Regions from separate parts of the Streptomyces sp. NPDC088706 genome, predicted to be linked through region 2. Evidence: predicted binding sites of a transcription regulator. Region 2 holds the regulator's gene; the other holds the start of a gene.
What was found. The regulator HrcA, encoded in region 2, represses chaperone genes, less so after heat shock. The targets are predictions, from matches to a motif close to TTNGCACTCNGNNNNNCNGAGTGCNAA.

Region 1 (4,371 bases), on a different contig from region 2:
CCCTGAACCTGGTCGCTGTCACCGGCACCGTCGACGATCGTGGTCTCGTCCTTGGTGATGACGACCTTGCGGGCACGGCCGAGCAGGTCCAGGCCGGCGTTCTCCAGCTTGAGACCGACCTCCTCGGAGATCACGGTGCCACCCGTGAGGATGGCGATGTCCGCGAGCATGGCCTTGCGGCGGTCGCCGAAGCCCGGGGCCTTGACGGCGACGGACTTGAACGTGCCCTTGATCTTGTTGACGACCAGGGTGGAGAGCGCCTCGCCCTCGACGTCCTCGGCGATGATCAGCAGCGGCTTGCCCGACTGCATGACCTTCTCCAGCAGCGGGATCAGGTCCTTGACGCTGCCGACCTTCGAGTTGACGATCAGGATGTACGGGTCGTCGAGCGACGCCTCCATACGCTCCATGTCGGTGGCGAAGTAGGCCGAGATGTAGCCCTTGTCGAAGCGCATACCCTCGGTGAGCTCGAGCTCCAGACCGAAGGTCTGGGACTCCTCGACGGTGATGACGCCTTCCTTGCCGACCTTGTCCATCGCCTCGGCGATCTTGGCGCCGATCTCGGTGTCGGCGGCGGAGATGGAAGCCGTCGAAGCGATCTGCTCCTTGGTCTCCACGTCCTTGGCCTGCTCCAGCAGAGCGGCGGAGACGGCCTCGACGGCCTTCTCGATGCCCCGCTTGAGGGCCATCGGGTTGGCGCCGGCGGCTACGTTGCGCAGACCCTCGCGGACGAGAGCCTGGGCGAGAACGGTGGCGGTGGTCGTACCGTCGCCGGCGACGTCGTCCGTCTTCTTGGCGACCTCCTTGACCAGCTCCGCACCGATCTTCTCGTACGGGTCCTCGAGCTCGATCTCCTTGGCGATGGAAACACCATCGTTGGTGATCGTGGGCGCGCCCCACTTCTTCTCGAGGACGACGTTACGGCCCTTGGGGCCGAGGGTGACCTTGACGGCGTCGGCGAGCTGGTTCATCCCGCGCTCGAGACCGCGCCGTGCCTCCTCGTCGAACGCGATGATCTTGGCCATGTGAAGTGGTCCTCCCGGACAGGGGTGGATTCTCCGGACCGAGAGGCGCCCGCGACGGACGGCCAGCGTGCGTGGTGGTTCCTTGCCCCACCGCGCCTGCGGGCCTCACCGGCCCGGTCCAAGTTTCTGTCACTCTCACCTGGAGAGTGCTAACGCCAATGATTAGCACTCGACCCCCGAGAGTGCAAGCGCCTCAGGCCGGTGCCCGCCATACGGTCCCGGGACGCACCTGGGGCCCGATCCCCTGATCCGGGGTCGGGCCCTAGGTGCGTGAGTAGTGACGTCGGACGGCCGCGCCGGGCTCAGCCGACGGCGAGCTTGACCATGTCGGCCTGGGGCCCCTTCTGGCCCTGCGAGATCTCGAATTCAACTCGCTGACCCTCTTCGAGGGTGCGGTACCCGTCCATCTGGATCGCGCTGTAGTGGACGAAAACATCCGCACCACCGTCGACCGCGATGAAGCCGTACCCCTTCTCCGCGTTGAACCACTTGACGGTGCCCTGAGCCATGCCTAACTCCCCTATTACTGGCCCTTGCACGGGACCGCACTTCGCGGGCCCGGGTCGGAACTCACCCTCCGACAGGAGAGGGTGCGCGGCGCCGCAGCGCGTCGACCGCGGCCGAATGTATCCGCCCAACTGCCCTCTGCAACAGGTCAATCGGACGAGAATTCTGGGCACAGACGAACGCCCGAACACGCGGGATTGCTGAGATTTACGGGCAAGTCGGGCCAGGCAAAGGCCACTTATGCCGCAAGGGGTTCACGTACTTTGGCTGCTTCTTATCGGGGCCGGGCGCATTCTCATATGCGGGCGGCACGAGCAGCGGAGGGGGCTTCCCCAACTGTACCGCGCTCAACCATGCAGAATTGCCCCCTCCGCTTTGTGTCGCGGAGGGGGCAACGGTTGTTCAGCTGAGGGCAGTCGGATCAGCAGCCGCCGGCCACGGCCGGGATGATCGAGATGCCGGCGCCGTCCGGCGTGGCCGCGTCGAGGCCGCCCTCGAAGCGCACGTCGTCGTCGTTGACGTACACGTTCACGAAGCGGCGCAGCTTGCCCTGGTCGTCCAGGACGCGGGCGGCGATGCCCGGGTGGTCCTTCTCCAGGGACTCGATGACCTCGGAGAGCTTCGCGCCCTCCGCCGGGACCTCGGCCTGGCCGCCCGTGTACGTGCGGAGGATGGTGGGGATGCGGACCTTGACGCTCATGGTGGGTGCCCTTCTTGCTTCGGACTCGGTCGCTCGGACTCGGTCGCGGTCTGCTCGGTCTCGGTGGGTCAGGCGGAGGCGAGGCCCGCGGCGCGGAACGCGTCCAGGCTCGGCTTGATGGTGGCCGTCGCCTGCGAGGTCGCGGAGACCGCGTCGAGCGTCTTTAGCCCGTCACCGGTGTTCAGGACGACGGTGGTGAGCGCCGGGTCGATCACGCCGGCCTCGATCAGCTTCTTCGTCACGCCGAGAGTCACGCCGCCCGCCGTCTCGCCGAAGATGCCCTCGGTGCGCGCCAGCAGCTTGATCGCGTCGACGACCTGCTCGTCGTTCACGTCCTCCACCGCGCCGCCGGTGCGGCGGGCGATGTCGAGGACGTACGGGCCGTCCGCCGGGTTGCCGATGGCCAGCGACTTGGCGATGGTGTTCGGCTTCTGGGGGCGGACCACGTCGTGACCGGCCTTGAAGGCGGCGGAGACCGGGGAGCAGCCCTCGGCCTGGGCGCCGAAGATCTTGTACGGCCGGTCCTCGACCAGGCCGAGCTTGATCAGCTCCTGGAACCCCTTGTCGATCTTCGTCAGCTGGGAGCCGGACGCGATCGGGATGACGATCTGGTCGGGCAGCCGCCAGCCGAGCTGCTCGCAGATCTCGTACGCCAGGGTCTTGGAGCCCTCGCCGTAGTACGGGCGCAGGTTGACGTTGACGAAGCCCCAGCCCTCGCCGAGCGGGTCGCCGATGAGCTCGGAGCAGAAGCGGTTGACGTCGTCGTAGTTGCCCTCGATGCCGACCAGCTCACCGCCGTACACCGCGGCCATGACGACCTTGCCCTGCTCCAGGTCGTGCGGGATGAACACGCAGGAGCGCAGTCCGGCGCGGGCGGCGGCGGCGCCGACGGCACCGGCCAGGTTGCCCGTGGAGGAGCAGGAGAGGGTGGTGAAACCGAAGGCGCGGGCGGCCTCGACGGCGATGGCGACGACGCGGTCCTTGAAGGAGTGCGTCGGGTTGCCGGAGTCGTCCTTGACGTACAGACCGCCGGTGACGCCCAGCTCACGGGCGAGGTTGTCGGCCTTGACCAGCTTGGTGAAACCGGGGTTGATATTGGGCTTCTCCGCGACATCGGCGGGAACCGGCAGCAGCGGGGCGTAGCGCCAGATGTTGTTCGGGCCGGCCTCGATGCGCTGACGCAGCTCTTCCGGATCGCCGACGGGCAGGTCGTACGCCACTTCCAGTGGCCCGAAACAGGACGCACAGGCGAAAAGGGGGCCGAGCTCGAAACGCTCGCCGCACTCGCGGCAGGAAAGCGCCGCGGCGGGACCGAGGTCCACGGTGGAGGCATCGACGGAAGAAGCGTCGGCAGCAGAAGTCGTGTTCCCTGCAATGGTCTGAACAGCCATGATGGCGGAGGCCCTTTCTCCTCATCTTCCTTGCAGCGCATTTCGCCGCAAGACGGAATTGGCACCTTCCCCACCGTGACCTCGCGGTCGGTAGGAGGGTTGCCGGGACTTCAACGGGCCGTTCCCTCAGTCCCTCTGGATGAGCTCTGTGGCACTGGATCTTCGATCCAGGCGTTTGTGTGACGGCGGACCCCGAGATGCGGGGGTCGTCCGCGTTGTTCAAGACTGTAACCGACGGACCGGACCGTCGAGACAGTCGTCCGAACGGCGAGATGGATCACATGCAGCGCACCAGCAAGGAGTTCAGACCGTGATCGAAGAGGTGGAACGCTGGCTGGCCAGGCGTTCCTGGTCGTCCGCCGACCGCCCGCTGGGGCGGCTCACGGACGCCCGGAGCGCCGATCCGCACCGCACCTCGGTGAGTGTCGTGCTGCCCGCGCTGAACGAGGAGGCCACGGTCGGCGCGATCGTGACGACGATCCGCCGGGAGCTGATGGAGAAGGTCCGCCTGGTCGACGAACTCGTCGTGATCAATTCCGGTTCCACCGACGCCACCGCCGCCGTCGCGCGCGCGGCGGGCGCCCGGGTGGTCCACCGGGACGCGATCCTGCCCCGCATACCCGCCCTGCCCGGCAAGGGCGAGGTGCTCTGGCGGTCACTCCTGGTGACCAGCGGCGAGATCGTCTGCTTCGTCGACGCCGACCTCAAGGACTTCTCCCCGGACTTCGTCTCGGGGACGGTCGGGCCG
Region 2 (4,371 bases):
GTCTCGGTCATGGTCTCCACGGCCAGTTCGCCGCGGTCGCCCTTGGGGAGCGCCTGGACGACGGTGATCCGGGGTGCGGGTTCCGGCTCCTCCCGGACGGCCGCGCGAAGGGTGACCGTGAGGCGGTCCTTGCCCTCGGCGGCGCGCACGGTGCCGTCCGCCCAGTGGCCGAGGCCGTCGGTGAGGACGAGTTCCTCGCCCGGCTGGAGCCGCTTCACGGAGACGGCGTGCCGCCCCTCGGGTCCGTCCAACACGAACTCCGGTCCGGTGGGCATCCGTTCGACGACGAAGACCGGTGCGGTCACCGGGGGCTCCTCATGCTCAGGGCCGACCTGGCGGCCTCCAGTTCGGCGGCGAGCAGCTCGACCAGCTCGCCGACGGGGAGTTCGCGGGCCATCCGGTGGCCCTGACCGGCCCACAGGGCCATGCCCTGGGCGTCCCCGGCCTTGGCGGCGGCCTGGCGCAGCCCGGTGGTCAGGTAGTGGACCTGGGGGTAGGCGGCGGGGGCGTACGGGCCGTGCTCGCGGACGAACCGGTTGACCAGGCCGCGTGCGGGACGTCCGGAGAACGCGCGGGTCAGCTCGGTCCGGACGAAGAGCGGGTTGGTCAGGGCCTGCTTGTGCAGCAGGTGGGCCCCGGATTCGGGGCAGACCAGGAAGGCGGTGCCGAGCTGGGCGGCGTCGGCGCCGGCCGCGAGGACGGCGGCGATCTGCGAGCCGCGCATCAGGCCGCCGGTGGCGATGATGGGGATCTGCACGGTCTCGCGGACCTGGGTGACGAGGGTGAGCAGCCCGGTGCCGGTGTGGTCGGCCTGCGGGTCGTCGCGGTGGGTGGACTGGTGGCCGCCGGCCTCGACGCCCTGGACGCAGACGGCGTCGGCGCCCGCCCACTGGGCGGCCTGGGCCTCCTCGGCGGAGGTCACGGTCACGACGGTGTGCGTCCCCGCCTTGGCGAAGGCGTCGAGCGTGTCGCGGGTGGGGCAGCCGAAGGTGAAGGAGACCACCGGGACCGGGTCCTCCAGCAGGATGGCGACCTTCGCCTCGTACCCGTCGTCGCCGCTGCTGTCGGGGTCGCCGAGCGGGGTCTCGTACCAGGCGGCCTCCCCGGCCAGCTGGTGGCGGTAGACCTCGACGGCGCTGGGGTCGGCGAGCGCGGGCTGCGGCATGAAGAGGTTGACGCCGAAGGGCCCGCCGGTGAGCCGGCGCAGCTGTTTGATCTCGTTGTACATGCCGTCCGCCGTCTTGTACCCGGCGGCCAGGAACCCGAGCCCGCCCGCCTCGGCGACGGCGGCGGCGAGCTGGGGTCCGGAAGCGCCGCCCGCCATGGGGGCCTGCACGACCGGATACCGGCAGAGATCGGTCAACGCGGAGGACATGACCGCATCGTGCCACGTCCGCCGCACAGGGCCGAATCAGCCAGCCTTCGGCGTGACCGGATCTCCCGCAGAACGCCGCACCGCCCACCGGCGGAGAACCGATGGGCGGTGCGGTGAAAGGCGGAAAAGGCTTCAGCGGCCGTTGAAGGCGTCCTTCAGCCGGGAGAAGAGCCCCTGTTGGCCTGGCTGGAACTGGCCCAAGGGTCGCTCCTCGCCGCGCAGCTTGGAGAGCTCCCGCAGCAGCCGCTCCTGCTCCGCGTCGAGCTTGGAGGGGGTCATCACCTCGACGTGCACGATCAGGTCGCCCCGGCCGCCGCCCCGCAGGTGGGTGATGCCCCGCCCGTGCAGCGGTACGGACTGGCCGGACTGGGTGCCGGGCCGGATGTCGATCTCCTCGACGCCGTCCAGCGTCTCCAGCGGACACTTGGTGCCGAGGGCGGCGGCCGTCATCGGGATGGTGACCGTGCAGTGCAGGTCGTCGCCGCGCCGCTGGAAGACCGCGTGCGGCAGCTCGTGGATCTCGACGTACAGGTCGCCGGGCGGGCCGCCGCCCGGGCCGACCTCGCCCTCACCGGCGAGCTGGATGCGGGTGCCGTTGTCGACGCCCGCGGGGATCTTGACGGTGAGCGTGCGGCGCGAGCGGATGCGGCCGTCACCGGCGCACTCCGGGCACGGCGTCGGCACGACCGTACCGAAGCCCTGGCACTGCGGGCAGGGCCGCGAGGTCATGACCTGGCCCAGGAAGGACCGGGTGACCTGCGAAACCTCGCCGCGGCCGCGGCACATGTCACAGGTCTGGGCGGAGGTGCCTGGGGCCGCGCCCTCGCCGCTGCAGGTGTTGCAGACGACCGCCGTGTCGACCTGGATGTCCTTGGTGGTGCCGAAGGCCGCCTCGGAGAGGTCGATCTCCAGCCGGATCATGGCGTCCTGGCCGCGACGGGTGCGCGAGCGGGGCCCGCGCTGCGAGGCCGTTCCGAAGAACGCGTCCATGATGTCGGAGAAGTTGCCGAAGCCGCCGGCTCCGAAACCGCCCGCGCCACCGCCACCGCCGCCCGCGGAGAGCGGGTCGCCGCCGAGGTCGTAGACCTGCTTCTTCTGCGGGTCCGAGAGCACCTCGTAAGCGGCGTTGATCTCCTTGAACCGCTCCTGGGTCTTCGGGTCCGGGTTGACATCCGGGTGCAGCTCGCGTGCGAGCCGACGGAATGCCTTCTTGATCTCGTCCTGAGACGCGTCGCGGCGCACGCCGAGTACGGCGTAGTAGTCCGTGGCCACTTACGACTCCGCCAGGATCTGTCCGACGTAACGTGCCACTGCGCGTACCGCTCCCATCGTTCCGGGGTAGTCCATGCGGGTCGGTCCGACCACGCCGAGTTTGGCGACTGCCTCGTCGCCCGAACCGTAGCCGACCGCGACGACGGACGTGGACGTGAGGCCCTCGTGGGCGTTCTCGTGCCCGATCCGCACGGTCATGGCTGAGTCCGTGGCCTCACCGAGCAGCTTCAGCAGGACGACCTGCTCCTCCAGTGCTTCCAGCACCGGCCGGATCATCACAGGGAAGTCGTGCCCGAAGCGGGTGAGGTTGGAGGTGCCGCCGATCATCAGCCGCTCCTCCGTCTCCTCGACCAGGGTTTCGAGGAGGGTGGAAAGGACCGTGGAGACCGTTCCGCGGTCCTCGCTGTCGAAGGATTCCGGCAGCTCCCGCACCAGCCGCGGGACATCCGCGAAGCGGCGTCCGACGACCCGGCTGTTGAGCCGGGCCCGCAGATCCGCGAGGGATGCCTCGCCGAAGGGCGCGGGGCAGTCGATCATACGCTGTTCGACCCGGCCGGTGTCCGTGATCAGGACCAGCATCAGCCGGGCGGGGGCCAGCGACAGCAGCTCCACGTGCCGCACCGTCGAGCGGGTCAGCGAGGGGTACTGCACGACCGCGACCTGCCGGGTCAGCTGCGCGAGCAGCCGTACGGTCCGGCCGACCACGTCGTCGAGGTCGACCGCGCCGTCGAGGAAGTTCTGGATGGCCCGGCGCTCGGGCGAGGAGAGCGGCTTGACGCCGGCGAGCTTGTCGACGAAGAGGCGGTACCCCTTGTCGGTGGGGATGCGGCCCGCGCTCGTGTGCGGCTGCGCGATGAAGCCCTCGTCCTCCAGCACCGCCATGTCGTTGCGGACGGTGGCCGGGGAGACACCCAGCTGGTGCCGTTCGGTGAGCGCCTTGGAGCCGACGGGCTCCTCGGTGCCGACATAGTCCTGGACGATGGCGCGCAGCACCTCGAGCCTGCGTTCGCTGAGCATGGCGCACACCTCCAGCTGTTGTTTCCCGGTGCCTGTCTGGCACTCGCTGCGTACGAGTGCCAACCTTCGATGCCGTCAGTGTACGGGGGTGGGGTGGGGCAGGGGCAAGGGCGACCGGCCACGCCGCCGACGGCCCGCGCGGGTGGTTGCCGATAGCGTCGTGCCATGGACGTCTCTTGGGAAGACTTCGGCTGGGAGCGGTTGGGCCACGGTATCGGGCGGCGGCGCCTGCCGGGCTGGGACGCCACGGCGGCGCTGGTCGCCGGGGCCGACGGCGTGCTGCTGTTCGACACCGGCTCGACCCTGCGCGAGGGCGTCGAGCTGCGCAGGCAGGCCGAGGCGCTGCTCGGCCGGAGGGTGACGCATATCGCACTGAGCCACCCCCACTTCGACCATGTGCTGGGGACGGCGGCGTTCGCCGGCGCCCAGGTGTACGGGGCGGTGGGCGTCACCGCCCTGCTGCGGCGCTCGGCGGACGAGCTGACCGGGTCGGCCGTGCGCCACGGGCTCGCGGAGGAGGACGCGCACCGGGCGGTGGACGCGCTGGTGGTGCCGCACCACGAGGTGACCGGCGAGTGGACGCTCGACCTGGGCGGCGGCCGTCAGGTGCTGTTGGCCAACGTGGGGCCGGGCCACAGCGGCCATGACCTCGCGGTGCTGGTTCCGGGTACGGACGGCGAGGGTGCGGTGGTGCTCTGCGGCGACCT

Region 1: groL (chaperonin GroEL) is a predicted target of HrcA. The motif match lies at 1,188-1,214, and genes of this name have one in related genera.

The regions. Positions count from the first base shown of each region.
Region 1 covers NZ_JBIVLW010000014.1:47,559-51,929, forward strand. The annotation lists gene groL (chaperonin GroEL) at 1-1,025, opposite strand, end outside; gene ACIQAK_RS25715 (cold-shock protein) at 1,328-1,534, opposite strand; gene ACIQAK_RS25720 (MoaD/ThiS family protein) at 1,954-2,232, opposite strand; gene thrC (threonine synthase) at 2,301-3,623, opposite strand; SAM riboswitch class I at 3,642-3,769, opposite strand; gene ACIQAK_RS25730 (glucosyl-3-phosphoglycerate synthase) at 3,934-4,371, shown strand, end outside.
Region 2 covers NZ_JBIVLW010000001.1:756,875-761,245, forward strand. The annotation lists gene ACIQAK_RS03520 (16S rRNA (uracil(1498)-N(3))-methyltransferase) at 1-305, opposite strand, end outside; gene ACIQAK_RS03525 (nitronate monooxygenase) at 302-1,375, opposite strand; gene dnaJ (molecular chaperone DnaJ) at 1,508-2,647, opposite strand; gene hrcA (heat-inducible transcriptional repressor HrcA) at 2,648-3,664, opposite strand; gene ACIQAK_RS03540 (MBL fold metallo-hydrolase) at 3,830-4,371, shown strand, end outside.